DNA from 3 places in the Streptomyces panacea genome. Region 2 is predicted to be linked to each of the others. Evidence: predicted binding sites of a transcription regulator. Region 2 holds the regulator's gene; each other region holds the start of a gene.
What was found. The regulator HrcA, encoded in region 2, represses chaperone genes, less so after heat shock. The targets are predictions, from matches to a motif close to TTNGCACTCNGNNNNNCNGAGTGCNAA.
Positions count from the first base shown of each region.

Region 1: the regulator HrcA is predicted to act here: its motif matches at 1,415-1,441, upstream of groES (co-chaperone GroES).
Region 3: the regulator HrcA is predicted to act here: its motif matches at 2,986-3,012, upstream of groL (chaperonin GroEL).

Region 1 covers NZ_JARJHW010000082.1:17,427-22,585, reverse strand. Annotated here, with positions in the region: gene P3L51_RS20215 (class I SAM-dependent methyltransferase) at 1-162, opposite strand, end outside; gene P3L51_RS20210 (polysaccharide deacetylase family protein) at 220-1,233, shown strand; gene groES (co-chaperone GroES) at 1,590-1,898, shown strand; gene groL (chaperonin GroEL) at 1,998-3,623, shown strand; gene P3L51_RS20195 (hydroxyacid dehydrogenase) at 3,716-4,750, opposite strand; gene P3L51_RS20190 (substrate-binding domain-containing protein) at 4,878-5,159, opposite strand, start outside.
Region 2 covers NZ_JARJHW010000019.1:10-5,168, reverse strand. Annotated here, with positions in the region: gene P3L51_RS07265 (nitronate monooxygenase) at 1-1,057, opposite strand, end outside; gene dnaJ (molecular chaperone DnaJ) at 1,160-2,293, opposite strand; gene hrcA (heat-inducible transcriptional repressor HrcA) at 2,294-3,310, opposite strand; gene P3L51_RS07250 (MBL fold metallo-hydrolase) at 3,474-4,196, shown strand; gene P3L51_RS07245 (DUF3097 domain-containing protein) at 4,222-5,046, shown strand.
Region 3 covers NZ_JARJHW010000091.1:22,460-27,618, forward strand. Annotated here, with positions in the region: gene P3L51_RS21405 (glucosyl-3-phosphoglycerate synthase) at 1-305, opposite strand, end outside; SAM riboswitch class I at 426-553, shown strand; gene thrC (threonine synthase) at 569-1,867, shown strand; gene P3L51_RS21415 (ubiquitin-like small modifier protein 1) at 1,938-2,213, shown strand; gene P3L51_RS21420 (cold-shock protein) at 2,604-2,807, shown strand; gene groL (chaperonin GroEL) at 3,141-4,766, shown strand; partial or broken gene P3L51_RS21430 (erythromycin esterase family protein) at 4,874-5,159, opposite strand, start outside.

The DNA.
Region 1 (5,159 bases), on a different contig from region 2:
GGGATGGTCGCGGCGCAGCCGGGTCGCCAGCGCCAGCTCCTGGGCCGGGTCGTGGTCGCGGAGGGCGGCGAGCAGGGCCTGGCCCTCGTCGGAGAGCAGGGGGGCGAGCGGCGAGGGGGAGTCGGTCACCGGGCCATTGTGGGCCAGCCGGGGGACCGTCATCGCTTCCCGGCGGTGTCGGCCGGGCGCGTGGGCCGGGCGCTGACAGGATGCGGCGCCATGCAACTAGTAAGACAAAAGGAAGAAAAGGTCGCAGAGCCCCGGCGAAGACACCCGGGCGGACGGGCGCGCGCGGTCGTCGCCGTACTCCTGATCGCCGCACTCGGTTCCGCCTGCGCGGCGGAGCCCGACGACCGGGGCGGCGGTCGCACCGGTCACAGCGGGGACGGCGGTGGCGGTGGCGGCGGACCGGTGGAGTCCGCTCCGGAGAAGCCGGGCCGGGCCGGCCCCGGAGCGGGTGCCGACGCGGCCAAGAAGGCCGACGCCGCCGCTGCCGCCGCCGCTGCCGTCAAGGCCCAGACGCTCCGCGCAGTGGCCGCCAAGAAGTGGAAGCTCGCCAAGACCCCGCTCGCCGCGCCCGCGCCGCCCGTCGTGAAGCCGCGCATCACCACCCGCAAGGGCTTCGAGGTGACGGGCGGCGCGACCCTGCCGCCGGTCTTCACCACCGTCCCGACCAAGGAGAAGATCGTCTTCCTGACGATCGACGACGGGGCCGAGAAGGACCCCGAACTGCTGCGCATGATGGACGAGTTGAAGATCCCGTACAGCGCCTTCCTCAGTGACTACGTCATCAGCGACAACTACGCCTACTTCAAGAAGATGCAGGCGCGCGGCGTCTCCCTGCACAACCACACCCTCACCCACCCCTACCTCCCCGGGCTCTCCTACGAGGAGCAGAAGCGGGAGATCTGCGGGCAGCAGGACAAGATCAGGAAGCAGTACGGGAAGCGGCCCGAACTCTTCCGGCCGCCGTACGGCAACTACAACGCCGGCACCCTGCGCGCCGCCAAGTCCTGCGGTGTCAAGGCGGTTCCGCTGTGGTCGTCCGAGGCGTTCCCCGACCACATGGAGTGGCGCGAGTGGGACCGGGACCTGCATCCCGGCGACATCGTCCTCACGCACTTCCGGGGGGACGAGGACTGGAAGGGCTCGATGCCCGACATGATCCGGTACGTCATGAAGAAGGTCACCGACAAGGGTTACGCGGTGGCGAAGCTGGAGGACTACGTCTAGGGCCTGCCTGTTCCGGGTCCGGTCGGGTCGGGTCGGACCAGGCCGGGCCGGCTCCGCCGACGCCCCCGTACAGCGCGCGGGGGCGTCACGCTCGCTCAGGGATCGGTCGGTCGGCGCACGGCAACGGCGAGCGCCGGAGGTACTCGGGAGCGCCGGATCACGCTGCCGCGCGCGGGCTCGATTGGCACTCAGCTTGACCGAGTGCTAATCGCGGTCATAGTGTCAGGCCTGGCACTCCCCACTGGAGAGTGCCAATGCGTGACAGGACCGGTCCGGCACCCGCGACGACGGATCGAGCCCGGTCACGCCACCCAGACAGTTAACCCCGTGAGATCTCCGAAGGGGGAGGTCGGATCGTGACGACCGCCAGCTCCAAGGTTGCCATCAAGCCGCTCGAGGACCGCATTGTGGTCCAGCCGCTCGACGCAGAGCAGACCACGGCCTCTGGCCTGGTTATTCCGGACACTGCGAAGGAGAAGCCCCAGGAGGGCGTCGTCCTGGCAGTCGGTCCGGGTCGCTTCGAGAACGGCGAGCGGCTTCCGCTCGACGTTTCCGTCGGCGACGTTGTTCTGTACAGCAAGTACGGCGGCACTGAGGTGAAGTACAGCGGCGAGGAATACCTCGTCCTCTCGGCTCGCGACGTGCTCGCGATCATCGAGAAGTAATTTCCACAGTCTGCTGTGAACTGCGCCCCTGGCCCCCGCATCGCCGGGTGGTCCGGGGCGTAGTTCGTTGTTCGTTCGAGAGGACAAGAGAAAGCTCCCATGGCGAAGATCCTGAAGTTCGACGAGGACGCCCGTCGCGCCCTTGAGCGCGGCGTCAACAAGCTTGCCGACACGGTGAAGGTGACGATCGGCCCCAAGGGCCGCAACGTCGTCATCGACAAGAAGTTCGGCGCCCCGACCATCACCAACGACGGTGTCACGATCGCCCGCGAGGTCGAGCTCGACGACCCGTACGAGAACCTCGGCGCCCAGCTCGTGAAGGAGGTGGCGACCAAGACCAACGACATCGCGGGTGACGGCACCACCACCGCCACCGTGCTGGCGCAGGCGCTGGTCCGCGAGGGCCTGCGCAACGTCGCCGCCGGCGCCTCCCCGGCCGCCCTGAAGAAGGGCATCGACGCCGCCGTCGCCGCCATCTCCAAGGAACTCCTGGACACCGCCCGCCCGATCGACGACAAGTCGGACATCGCGGCCGTGGCCGGGCTCTCCGCCCAGGACCCGCAGGTCGGCGAGCTCATCGCCGAGGCGATGGACAAGGTCGGCAAGGACGGTGTCATCACCGTCGAGGAGTCCAACACCTTCGGCATGGAGCTGGAGTTCACCGAGGGCATGGCCTTCGACAAGGGCTACCTCTCGCCGTACATGGTGACCGACCAGGAGCGTATGGAGGCCGTCCTCGACGACCCGTACATCCTGATCAACCAGGGCAAGATCGCCTCCATCCAGGACATGCTCCCGCTGCTGGAGAAGGTCATCCAGGCGGGTGGCTCCCGGCCGCTGCTGATCATCGCCGAGGACGTCGAGGGCGAGGCGCTCTCCACCCTCGTCGTCAACAAGATCCGTGGCACGTTCAACGCCGTCGCGGTGAAGGCCCCCGGCTTCGGTGACCGCCGCAAGGCCATGCTCGGCGACATCGCCACCCTCACGGGCGCGACCGTCATCGCCGAAGAGGTCGGCCTCAAGCTGGACCAGGCCGGTCTCGACGTACTGGGCACCGCCCGCCGCGTCACCGTCTCCAAGGACGACACGACGATCGTCGACGGCGGTGGCGACAGCGCCGAGGTCGTCGGCCGCGTCAACCAGATCAAGGCCGAGATCGAGTCCACGGACTCCGACTGGGACCGCGAGAAGCTCCAGGAGCGCCTCGCGAAGCTGGCCGGCGGCGTGTGCGTGATCCGTGTCGGCGCCGCCACCGAGGTGGAGCTGAAGGAGAAGAAGCACCGTCTGGAGGACGCCATCTCCGCGACCCGCGCCGCGGTCGAGGAGGGCATCGTCTCCGGTGGTGGCTCCGCCCTGGTGCATGCCGCCAAGGTGCTGGAGGACGGCCTGGGCAAGACGGGCGACGAGGCCACCGGTGTCGCGGTCGTCCGCCGCGCCGTGGTCGAGCCGCTGCGCTGGATCGCCGAGAACGCCGGTCTCGAGGGCTACGTCATCACCGCGAAGGTCGCCGAGCTCGACAAGGGTCACGGCTTCAACGCCTCGACCGGCGAGTACGTCGACCTGGTGAAGTCCGGCGTCATCGACCCGGTCAAGGTCACCCGCTCCGCGCTGGAGAACGCCGCTTCCATCGCCGCGCTGCTCCTCACGACCGAGACCCTGGTCGTCGAGAAGCCCGCCGAGGAAGAGGCCGACGCCGGTCACGGCGGCCACGGTCACAGCCACTGAGGCCGTAGCTCCGTAGGCCCTGGGGCCGCAGACACGCGCCGAGGCCCGGCGCCCCTTCGGGGGTGCCGGGCCTCGGCGCGTTCTCGTCGGCGTTACGCGGAGTGCGGCAGCGCCGACGGGTGTACGGGATCCGCGAACGGCAGCCCCTTCGCGTACCGCTCCACCTCGTCCAGCGCCTGATCGGCCATCCGGTGGATCTCGCCCCCCAGCGAACCCGCGACATGCGGGGTCAGCAGCACGTTCGGCAGGTCGTACAACGGTGAGTCCGGCGGCGGCAGTTCGGGATCGGTCACGTCCAGCACCGCGTCCAGCCGCCCGGAGACCAGGTGCGGCAGCAGCGCGTTCTCGTCGACGAGCGAGCCGCGCGCGGTGTTGACGAGCGTCGCCCCGTCCGGCATCGCCGCCAGTTGGGCGGCGCCGATCATCTGGCGGGTGGCCGGGACCTGCGGCGCGTGGACCGACACCACCTGGGAGCGCGCGCACAGTTCGTCCAGCGGCACCGGCTCGACGCCGAGCGCCGCGGCTTCGGTGGCGTCCACGTACGGGTCGTACAGCATGACGTGGAGGTCGAACGGCCGCAGCAGTTCGATCACCCGGCGGCCGATCCGGGACGCGCCGACGATGCCGACCGTACGGCGGTAGTTGCCCGCCCGGCCCAACTCCTGGTGCCAGTCGTGCCGGGCCCGCACCTCCTGGTAGCGGTGCGCCGAGCCGAGCACCCGCTTGCCCGCGAAGAGGATCGCGGCCAGCGTGTACTCGGCGACGGGCACGGCGTTGGCCGCCGCCGCCGAGGTGACCGTGATGCCCCGCTCCCAACAGGCGTCCGTGATGTGGTGCTTGACGGTGCCGGCGGCGTGCACGACCGCGCGCAGCCGGGGTGCGGCGGCCAGTACCCCGGCGGTGAGCGGGGGCGCGCCCCAGCAGGTGATCAGCAGTTCGGCGTCCGCGAGCGCGGCGGCGACGGCCGGGTCGCTGCCGGGGCCCGTCAGGGTGTGCGCGACGAGATTCGGATCGGTGCGTACGAGGCCGGTCAGCCGGGCGAGATGAGCTGGGGCGAACAGCCGTTCCGCGATGCCCGGACTCATCGAGAGCAGCGCGGACGGCCGATTGTCAGTGGCGTCGTGCATGGTGGAAGTCGGTCTCCTCGTGGTCTTCGCAGGCGGTGGCCGTGATACTTCGATCCGTGGTGAGCGAAGTCAAGAGCGAAAGATTGATTGATCGAAAGATGATCGAACGGGGGCGTGTCCGGTGTCTCTAGCGTGTCCGGGGAGCCGGCGGGCCGCACGAGGCGCGGACGCGGAGGCTCGGCAGCAGGTCCAGATGGACGCGGGGCTCCGCCTCGGCGCCGGGCGCCGTCAGCCGCTCCACCAGCAGTTCCGCCGCGCGCCGCCCCACCGCGCGCTTCGGCGGCGCGACGGCGGTCAGCGGGGTGTCGGCGAGCGCGGCGACCTCGTCGTCGTACGTGATCAGCGCGAGGTCGCCCGGCACCCGTACGTCCAGCTCGGCCAGGCGCCGCACCATCCGGGTCGCGTCCTC
Region 2 (5,159 bases):
GGGTCGACGAGGCGCGGGCCGCTTCGAGTTCGCCGACGAGGACGTCGACGAGCTGTCCGGCGGGCAGATCTCGGGCCATCCGGTGGCCCTGACCGGCCCACAGAGCCATGCCCTGGGGGTCGCCGGCCTTGGCGGCGGCCTTGCGCAGTCCGGCGGTGAGGTGGTGCACCTCCGGGTACGCGGGCGGGGCGTAGGGGCCGTGTTCGCGCATGAAGCGGTTGACGAGACCGCGCGCGGGTCGGCCGGAGAAGGCGCGGGTGAGTTCGGTGCGCGTGAACAGCGGGTCGGTCATAGCGTGCTTGTGGAGGGCGTGGGCGCCGGACTCCGGGCAGACGAGGAAGGCGGTGCCGAACTGAGCGGCGTCGGCGCCCGCGGCAAGGACGGCGGCGATCTGGGCGCCGCGCATGAGCCCGCCGGCCGCGATGATCGGCAGCCGTACGGAGTCCCGTACCTGCGTGACGAGCGACAGCAGCCCGATGCCCGCGCCGTCGGTGGCGGGGTCGTCGCGGTGCGTGCCCTGGTGGCCGCCGGCCTCGACGCCCTGGACGCAGACGACGTCGGCGCCGGACCACTCGGCGGTCTGGGCCTCCTCGGGCGTGGTCACCGTGACGACGGTGAGCGTGCCGACCCGGGTGAAGGCGTCGAGGGTGGTGGGCGTGGGGCAGCCGAAGGTGAACGACACGACCGGGACGGGATCGTCGAGCAGTATCGCGAGCTTGGCCTCGTACCCGTCGTCACCGCCCGCGTCGGGGTCGCCGAGCGGGGTCCCGTACCAGCCCGCCTCGCCGGCGAGCTGTTCGCCGTACACCTCCACGGCGGCGTGGTCGTCGTGGTGCGGCTGCGGCATGAACAGATTGATCCCGAACGCGCCGGCGCTGAGCCCCCGGAGCTGTTTGACCTCCTGGTACATCCCGTCGGCGGTCTTGTACCCGGCGGCGAGGAAGCCGAGCCCTCCGGCGTCACCGACGGCCGCGACCAGCTGCGGGCAGGACGCGCCGCCGGCCATGGGAGCCTGCACGATCGGATACCGGCAGATGTCGGTCAACACGGAGGACATGCACGCATGGTGCCATGTCGCCCGTGGAGTGTCGGTGCCGGTTCGTCGTCGGGCGCCGGACGGGCTGGAAACAGCCCCTCCGGCGCCCGAGGACGGTGCGCGTCAACGGCCGTTGAACGCGTCCTTCAGCCTTGAGAAAAGCCCCTGTTGACCCGGTTGAAACTGGCCGGTGGGCCGTTCCTCGCCCCTGAGCTTCGCCAGCTCTCGCAGCAACCGCTCCTGCTCCGGGTCGAGTTTCGACGGGGTCATGACCTCCACGTGGACGATCAGGTCGCCCCGGCCACCGCCCCGCAGATGCGTGATGCCGCGGCCGTGCAGCGGGATCGACTGGCCCGACTGGGTGCCCGGCCGGACGTCGATGTCCTCGACCCCGTCCAGCGTCTCCAGCGGACACTGCGTGCCCAGCGACGCCGCCGTCATCGGGATGGTCACCGTGCAGTGCAGATCGTCGCCGCGGCGCTGGAACACCGCGTGCGGCAACTCGTGGATCTCGACGTACAGGTCGCCCGCCGGGCCGCCACCGGGCCCGACCTCGCCCTCACCGGAGAGCTGGATGCGGGTGCCGTTGTCGACGCCCGCCGGGATCTTGACCGTGAGCGTGCGGCGCGACCGGATGCGGCCGTCGCCGGCGCACTCGGGGCAGGGGGTCGGCACGACCGTACCGAAGCCCTGGCACTGCGGGCACGGCCGCGATGTCATGACCTGGCCCAGGAAGGACCGTGTGACCTGCGAGACCTCGCCACGACCGCGGCACATGTCGCAGGTCTGCGCGGAGGTGCCGGGTGCGGCGCCCTCGCCCGAGCAGGTCGTACAGACGACCGCCGTGTCGACCTGGATGTCCTTGGTGGTGCCGAAGGCCGCCTCGTTGAGGTCGATCTCCAGCCGGATCATCGCGTCCTGGCCGCGCCGCGTGCGCGACCTCGGCCCACGCTGCTGCGACGTCCCGAAGAACGCGTCCATGATGTCGGAGAAGTTGCCGAAGCCACCGGCCCCGAAACCGCCCGCGCCACCGCCCGCCTGTGAGAGCGGGTCACCGCCGAGGTCGTAGACCTGCTTCTTCTGCGGGTCCGACAACACCTCGTACGCGGCGTTGATCTCCTTGAAGCGCTCCTGCGTCTTGGGATCGGGATTGACATCCGGGTGCAGCTCGCGGGCGAGCCTGCGGAATGCCTTCTTGATCTCGTCCTGTGATGCGTCGCGGCGTACGCCGAGTACGGCGTAGTAGTCCGTGGCCACTTACGACTCCGCCAGGATCTGTCCGACGTAACGTGCCACTGCGCGTACCGCTCCCATCGTTCCGGGGTAGTCCATGCGGGTCGGTCCGACCACGCCGAGTTTGGCGACTGCCTCGTCGCCCGAACCGTAGCCGACCGCGACGACGGACGTGGAGTTGAGTCCCTCGTGGGCGTTCTCGTGCCCGATTCGTACGGTGATGCCCGAGTCCTCGGCCTCGCCGAGCAGCCTGAGGAGCACGACCTGCTCCTCAAGCGCCTCCAGCACCGGCCGGATCGTCAGGGGGAAGTCGTGCCCGAAGCGCGTCAGATTGGCGGTGCCGCCGATCATCAGCCGCTCCTCGGTCTCCTCGACCAGCGTCTCCAGCAGCGTCGCCAGGACCGTGGTCACCGTCCCCCGGTCCTCCATGTCGAAGGATTCGGGCAACTCCTGCACCAGCAGCGGCACATCGGAGAACCTGCGCCCCACGACCCTGGCGTTGAGCCGGGCCCGCAGATCCGCCAGCGACGTGTCGCCGAACGGCACCGGACAGTCGATCATGCGCTGCTCGACCCGGCCGGTGTCGGTGATCAGGACGAGCATCAGCCGCGCGGGGGCCAGCGAGAGCAGTTCCACATGCCGCACCGTGGAACGGGTCAGCGAGGGGTACTGCACGACCGCGACCTGCCGGGTCAGCTGCGCGAGCAGCCGCACCGTACGGCCCACCACGTCGTCCAGGTCGACGGCGCTGTCGAGGAAGTTCTGGATGGCCCTGCGCTCCGGCGCCGACAGGGGCTTGACGCCCGCCAGCCGGTCGACGAAGAGCCGGTAGCCCTTGTCCGTCGGAATGCGCCCCGCACTGGTGTGGGGCTGGGCGATGAAGCCCTCGTCCTCCAGGACCGCCATGTCGTTACGGACAGTGGCCGGGGAGACACCGAGCTTGTGCCGCTCGGTCAACGCCTTGGAGCCGACGGGCTCCTCGGTGCCGACATAGTCCTGGACGATGGCGCGCAACACCTCAAGCCTGCGTTCGCTCAGCATCGCGCACACCTCCAGCTCTGGGTCCTCGGATCCGGCTTGGCACTCGATGCGTAGGAGTGCCAGCATTCCCCGGCCCAGTGTACGGCCGTCAGGTACGCCCCTAGCAAGGCCGACCGGTCACGCTACCGCGCGGGACCGCCCGCTCCACCGATAGCGTCGCCGTATGGACGTCCGTTGGGAAGAGCACGGCTGGGAACCGATCGCCCCGGGAGTCGGCAGGCGGCGACTGCCTGGCTGGGATGCGACGGTCGGGCTGGTCGTGGGCGAGGACGCGGTCCTTCTGTACGACACGGGCTCGACGCTCCGCGAGGGCGCGGAGATCCGCGCGCAGGCGCAGGCGCTGTGCGGCGGCAGGCGGGTCACGCACATCGCGCTCAGTCACGCCCACTTCGACCATGTCCTGGGCACGGCGGCCTTCTCGGGCGTACGGGTCTACGGCGCGGTCGGCCTGGCGGAGCTACTGCTCCGCGACCGCGAGGGCCTGCGCGACTCGGCGGTACGGCACGGGGTGTCCGCCTCCGACGCCGCCGAGGCGGTCGACCTGCTGGTCGTACCGCAGCACCCGGTGTCCGGCGAGTGGACGCTCGATCTCGGCGGGCGACAGGTACTTCTCGCCAATGTCGGCCCCGGGCACTCCGGGCACGATCTGGCGCTGCTCGTCCCCGGCGAGCGGGAGGTCGTCTTCTGCGGCGACCTGGTCGAGGAGTCGGGCGAACCGCAGGCGGGCGACGACGCGATCCCTTCGCGCTGGTCGGCCGCGCTGGACCGGCTGCTGGCGCTGGGCGGGGAGGACGCGGTGTACGTTCCCGGCCACGGCGCGGCCGTCGACGCGGCGTTCGTACGGGCGCAGCGGGGGGCGCTGGCAGCGCGTTTCGGCACGGCGTGACGCGGGGTCCCGTTATCGTCTGCGGATGCGCAGTTACAGCCCCGATCTGACCCCGCCCTGGAAGCGTTCGAAGCCGGTGCCCGAGGTGCCCGCCGAACCGGATCTGGTGGTCGAGGAGGTGTCGACGGGCTTCTGCGGCGCGGTGATCCGCTGTGAGAAGACGGCCGAGGGCCCGACGGTCACCCTGGAGGACCGCTTCGGCAAGCACCGGGTGTTCCCGCTGGTGGAACGTGGATTCATGCTCGAAGGCCGGGTGGTGACCCTGGTCCGGCCCACCGCCGGCGGCCCGGTCCGGCCCACCCGCACGGCCTCCGGCTCGGTCGCCGTCCCGGGCGCGCGGGCGCGCGTGGCCCGTGCGGGACGCATCTACGTCGAGGGGCGGCACGACGCGGAACTGGTCGAACGGGTCTGGGGCGACGACCTGCGCGTCGAGGGCGTGGTCGTGGAGTACCTGGAGGGCATCGACGACCTCCCGGCGATCGTCGCGGACTTCGCCCCGGCACCGGACGCGCGCCTCGGCGTCCTGGTCGACCACCTGGTGCGCGGCTCCAAGGAGTCCCGCCTCGCGGAGCAGGTGACCGGGCACGACGTCCTGATCGTGGGCCACCCGTACATCGACGTCTGGGAAGCGGTGAAGCCGTCGTCGGTGGGCATCCCGGCGTGGCCGACGGTCCCGCGCGGCCAGGACTGGAAGACGGGGGTGTGCCGCGCCCTGGGCTGGCCGGAAAACACCGGTGCGGCGTGGCAGCGGATCCTGTCCTCGGTGCGGTCCTACCGGGACCTGGAGCCGGCGCTGCTGGGGCGGGTGGAGGAGCTGATCGACTTCGTCACGGAGCCGGTGCCGGACTGACCGGGGTCCGCGCGGCGCGCCTGCGGTTCGGTGGTCGGTTTTGTCCTCAAGCGCCGGACGGGCTGGGTGGTTGCGGTGGTGTCCGGGTGCGGTGGTGTCCGGGTGCGGTCGTG
Region 3 (5,159 bases), on a different contig from region 2:
GCGGGCAGCCTCGGCAGGATGTCGTCCCGGTGCACCACACGCGCCCCGGCCGCCGCCGCGACCTCCCCCGTACGGTCGGTCGAGCCCGAGTCGATCACCACCAGCTCGTCGACGAGCGGCGCCGGGCCCGCCATCAGTTCGCGACGGATCACGGACACGATCCGGCCGACCGTGGCCTCCTCGTTCAGGGCCGGGAGCACCACGCTGACCTGCGCACCCTGCTTGGCGGCGACCAGCCGGTCGACCGGCCGGTCCGCCGCCGACCAGGACCGCCGGGCCAGCCAGCGCTCCACCTCTCGCAGCACGTGATCTCCATCTCGCGGATCGGACGAACGTCTCAACCGTCCAGGGGTTCGGTTACAGTCTTGAACAACGCGGATGACCGCCGCATGCCGGGGGTCGTCGTCACGCTGACAATCGAATACCGCTCATCCAGAGGGGCAGAGGGAACGGCCCGTTGAAGCCCCGGCAACCCTCCCGCCGACCGCGAGGTCATGGTGGGGAAGGTGCCAATTCCGTCTTGCGGCGAGATGCGTCGCGAGGAAGATGAGGAAAGGGCCTCGCCTTCATGGCTGTGCAAACTGTTCACCATACTTCCGACACCACTGACGCCCCCGTGGATCTCGGACCCGCCGCCGCCCTCTCGTGCCGCGAATGCGGGGAACGCTTCGAACTCGGCCCGATCTTCGCCTGTCAGAGCTGTTTCGGCCCGCTCGAAGTGGCCTACGACCTGCCGACCGACGGCCCCGAAGAGCTGAAGAAGCGCATCGCCGCCGGTCCCGACAACATCTGGCGCTACGCCCCGCTGCTGCCCGTCCCCGCCGACGTGGCGTCGAAGCCGAACATCAACCCCGGCTTCACCAAGCTCGTCAAGGCCGACAACCTCGCCCGTGAGCTGGGTGTCACCGGCGGCCTGTACGTGAAGGACGACTCCGGCAACCCGACGCACTCCTTCAAGGACCGTGTCGTCGCCATCGCCGTCGAGGCGGCCCGTGCCTTCGGCTTCACCACGCTCTCCTGCTCCTCCACCGGCAACCTCGCGGGCGCCGTCGGCGCCGCCGCGGCGCGCGCCGGCTTCCGCTCCTGCGTGTTCATCCCGCACGACCTGGAGCAGGGCAAGGTCGTCATGGCCGCGATCTACGGCGGCGAACTCGTCGGTATCGAGGGCAACTACGACGACGTCAACCGCTTCTGCTCCGAACTCATCGGGGACCCGCTGGGCGAGGGCTGGGGCTTCGTCAACGTCAACCTCCGCCCGTACTACGGCGAGGGCTCCAAGACCCTCGCGTACGAGATCTGCGAACAGCTCGGCTGGGAGCTGCCCGACCAGCTCGTCATCCCGGTCGCGTCGGGCTCGCAGCTGACGAAGATCGACAAGGGGCTGAAGGAGCTCATCGCGCTCGGCCTGGTCGAGGAGAAGCCGTACAAGATCTTCGGCGCGCAGGCCGAGGGCTGTTCGCCGGTGTCGGTCGCCTTCAAGGCCGGCCACGACGTCGTACGGCCGCAGAAGCCGAACACGATCGCCAAGTCGCTGGCGATCGGCAACCCGGCCGACGGCCCGTACGTCCTGGACATCGCCCGCCGCACGGGCGGCGCCGTGGAGGACGTGAACGACGAGCAGATCGTGGACGCGATCAAGCTGCTCGCGCGGACCGAGGGGATCTTCGCCGAGACGGCGGGCGGGGTGACCGTGGGGGTGACGCGCAAGCTCATCGAGGCGGGTCTGCTCGACCCGGCGCTCACGACGGTCGTGCTGAACACCGGTGACGGGCTCAAGACGCTGGACGCCGTCGCGCCGACGACCGGGCCGACCGCGACGATTCCGCCGAGCCTCGACGCGTTCCGCGAAGCGGGCCTGGCGCGTTGAGCCTCTCGGCACCGGGTCTCCCGACCCCGTCCAGCAGCCCGACCCGCTACTCCCCGGAAGGCAGAAACCGATGAGCGTGAACGTCCGCATCCCCACCATCCTCCGTACGTACACCGGCGGAAAGGCCGAGGTTCCGGCCGAGGGCACGACCCTCTCCCAGGTCATCGAGTCCCTGGAGACGAACCACCCGGGCATCGCCGCCCGCGTCCTGGACGACCAGGGCAAGCTGCGGCGCTTCGTCAACGTGTACGTGAACGACGACGACGTCCGCTTCGAGCAGGGTCTGGAGACCGCGACGCCCGACGGCGCCGGCATCTCGATCATCCCGGCGGTCGCGGGAGGCTGAACGGCGCCCGAAAGCGGCTCAACGCCACACAGCGTGAACGGGTTTGCCCCCTCCGCGAGAGAAACGGAGGGGGCAATTCCATGTGGTTGAACGCGGTACAGTTGGGGTAGCCCCACCGCCGGTTCCGCCGCGACTGCGCCACGCGCATATGAGTTCGCGACAAGATGCGGTCGAAGTGTGGACGCTGTTTGCGCGGTTCCTTGCGCTTTGCCCGGCCCGACTTGCCCTGGTAGCCCGGCAATTCGCCCCTTTGCGTGTTCCGCCATGCCCATAATTCTCGTCCGATTGACCTGTTGCAGAGGGCAGTTGGGCAGATACATTCAGCCGCGGTCGACGCGTTCCGGCGCGAAGTGCGGTCCCGCGCAGGGGCCTGTAATAGGGGAGTTGGGCATGGCTCAGGGCACCGTCAAGTGGTTCAACGCGGAGAAGGGCTACGGCTTCATCGCGGTCGACGGTGGTGCGGATGTTTTCGTCCACTACAGCGCGATCCAGATGGACGGCTACCGCACCCTTGAAGAAGGTCAGCGAGTTGAGTTCGAGATCTCGCAGGGCCAGAAGGGTCCGCAGGCGGACATGGTCAAGCTCGCCGTCTGATCCCGGCGCGATCGGCCAACGACGCGACTCACACACGAGGGGCCCGTATCCCGGCAAGGGATACGGGCCCCTCGTGCGTGCGCGTGGGGGTCGCGCGCGCCGTGCGCGCGGTGGCGAAGGGGCTGCGCTCGCTCGGGAGGCGCTTGCACTCTCGGGGGTCGAGTGCTAATCATTGGCGTTAGCACTCTGCTAGTGAGAGTGACAACTTATGGACCGGGTCAGCGAGGCCCGAAGAGCCGGTGGGGCAAGGAACCGCACGGCTCTCGGGCCGTCCGTCGCGGGCGCCGACACGGTCCGGAGCAATCCACCCCCTGTCCGGGAGGACCACTTCACATGGCCAAGATCATCGCGTTCGACGAGGAGGCACGGCGCGGTCTCGAGCGCGGGATGAACCAGCTCGCCGACGCCGTCAAGGTCACCCTTGGCCCCAAGGGCCGTAACGTCGTCCTCGAGAAGAAGTGGGGCGCCCCCACGATCACCAACGATGGTGTTTCCATCGCCAAGGAGATCGAGCTCGAGGACCCGTACGAGAAGATCGGCGCCGAGCTGGTCAAGGAAGTCGCCAAGAAGACGGACGACGTCGCCGGTGACGGTACGACCACCGCGACCGTCCTGGCCCAGGCCCTGGTCCGCGAGGGCCTGCGCAACGTGGCCGCCGGCGCCAACCCGATGGCCCTCAAGCGCGGTATCGAGAAGGCCATCGAGGCCGTCTCCGGTGCGCTGCTGGAGCAGGCCAAGGATGTGGAGACCAAGGAGCAGATCGCTTCGACGGCCTCCATCTCCGCCGCCGACACCCAGATCGGCGAGCTCATCGCCGAGGCGATGGACAAGGTCGGCAAGGAAGGCGTCATCACCGTCGAGGAGTCGCAGACCTTCGGTCTTGAGCTTGAGCTCACCGAGGGCATGCGCTTCGACAAGGGCTACATCTCGGCGTACTTCGCCACCGACATGGAGCGTATGGAGGCGTCGCTCGACGACCCGTACATCCTGATCGTCAACTCCAAGATCGGCAGCGTCAAGGACGTTCTGCCGCTCCTGGAGAAGGTCATCCAGTCGGGCAAGCCGCTGCTGATCATCGCGGAGGACGTCGAGGGCGAGGCCCTGTCCACGCTCGTCGTCAACAAGATCAAGGGCACCTTCAAGTCCGTCGCCGTCAAGGCCCCGGGCTTCGGTGACCGCCGCAAGGCGATGCTGAACGACATCGCCATCCTCACGGGCGGCACGGTCATCTCCGAGGAGGTCGGCCTCAAGCTGGAGAACGCCGGTCTCGACCTGCTGGGCCGTGCCCGCAAGGTCGTCATCACCAAGGACGAGACCACCATCGTCGACGGTGCCGGTGACAGCGAGCAGGTCGCCGGTCGCGTGAGCCAGATCCGTGCCGAGATCGAGAACTCGGACTCGGACTACGACCGCGAGAAGCTCCAGGAGCGCCTCGCGAAGCTGGCCGGCGGCGTGGCCGTCATCAAGGCCGGCGCCGCGACCGAGGTCGAGCTCAAGGAGCGCAAGCACCGCATCGAGGACGCGGTGCGCAACGCCAAGGCCGCCGTCGAGGAGGGCATCGTCGCCGGTGGTGGCGTGGCTCTGCTCCAGGCCGGTTCGGTGTTCGAGAAGCTTGAGCTCGAAGGCGACGAGGCGACGGGTGCGAACATCGTCAAGCTCGCGCTGGAGGCTCCGCTCAAGCAGATCGCCGTCAACGGTGGTCTCGAGGGTGGCGTCATCGTCGAGAAGGTCCGCAACCTGCCGATCGGTCACGGCCTCAACGCCGCGACCGGCGAGTACGTGGACATGATCGCCGAGGGCATCATCGACCCCGCGAAGGTCACGCGTTCCGCGCTGCAGAACGCGGCGTCCATCGCGGCGCTGTTCCTCACCACCGAGGCCGTCATCGCCGACAAGCCGGAGAAGGCCGGCGCCGGCGGCGCGCCGGGCGGCATGCCGGGCGGTGACATGGACTTCTGATCCTGACGGATCGGCGGTTCATGGCGTAGCGCCTACGCACGTGTACGAACCGAGGGCGGCACTCCCGAGAGGGGGTGCCGCCCTCGGGGCGTTCCGGGGGCGGCTCCCTACCGTCGCACCGCGGGCCCGCGTGGCGGGATCGGGCGGGAGTCGGTGGAGACCGCCACGTACGCCAGGCCGTCGTACTCCTCCGACAGCCGGACCGGGGTGACTTCGCGCCGGTAGAACCAGCGCGTCACCAGCGCGCCGAACGACCGTGTGGTGTGTGTGGCGCCGGCCCACTCCCGTACGGCCCCGGGCGCGTCCTCGGCGGTGGCGGGGCGCAGGTCGAGCAGGTGGTCCGCCGGGGTGGCGGCGGCGAGTCGGGACTCCACCGTGGTTTCGGCGGGAGCG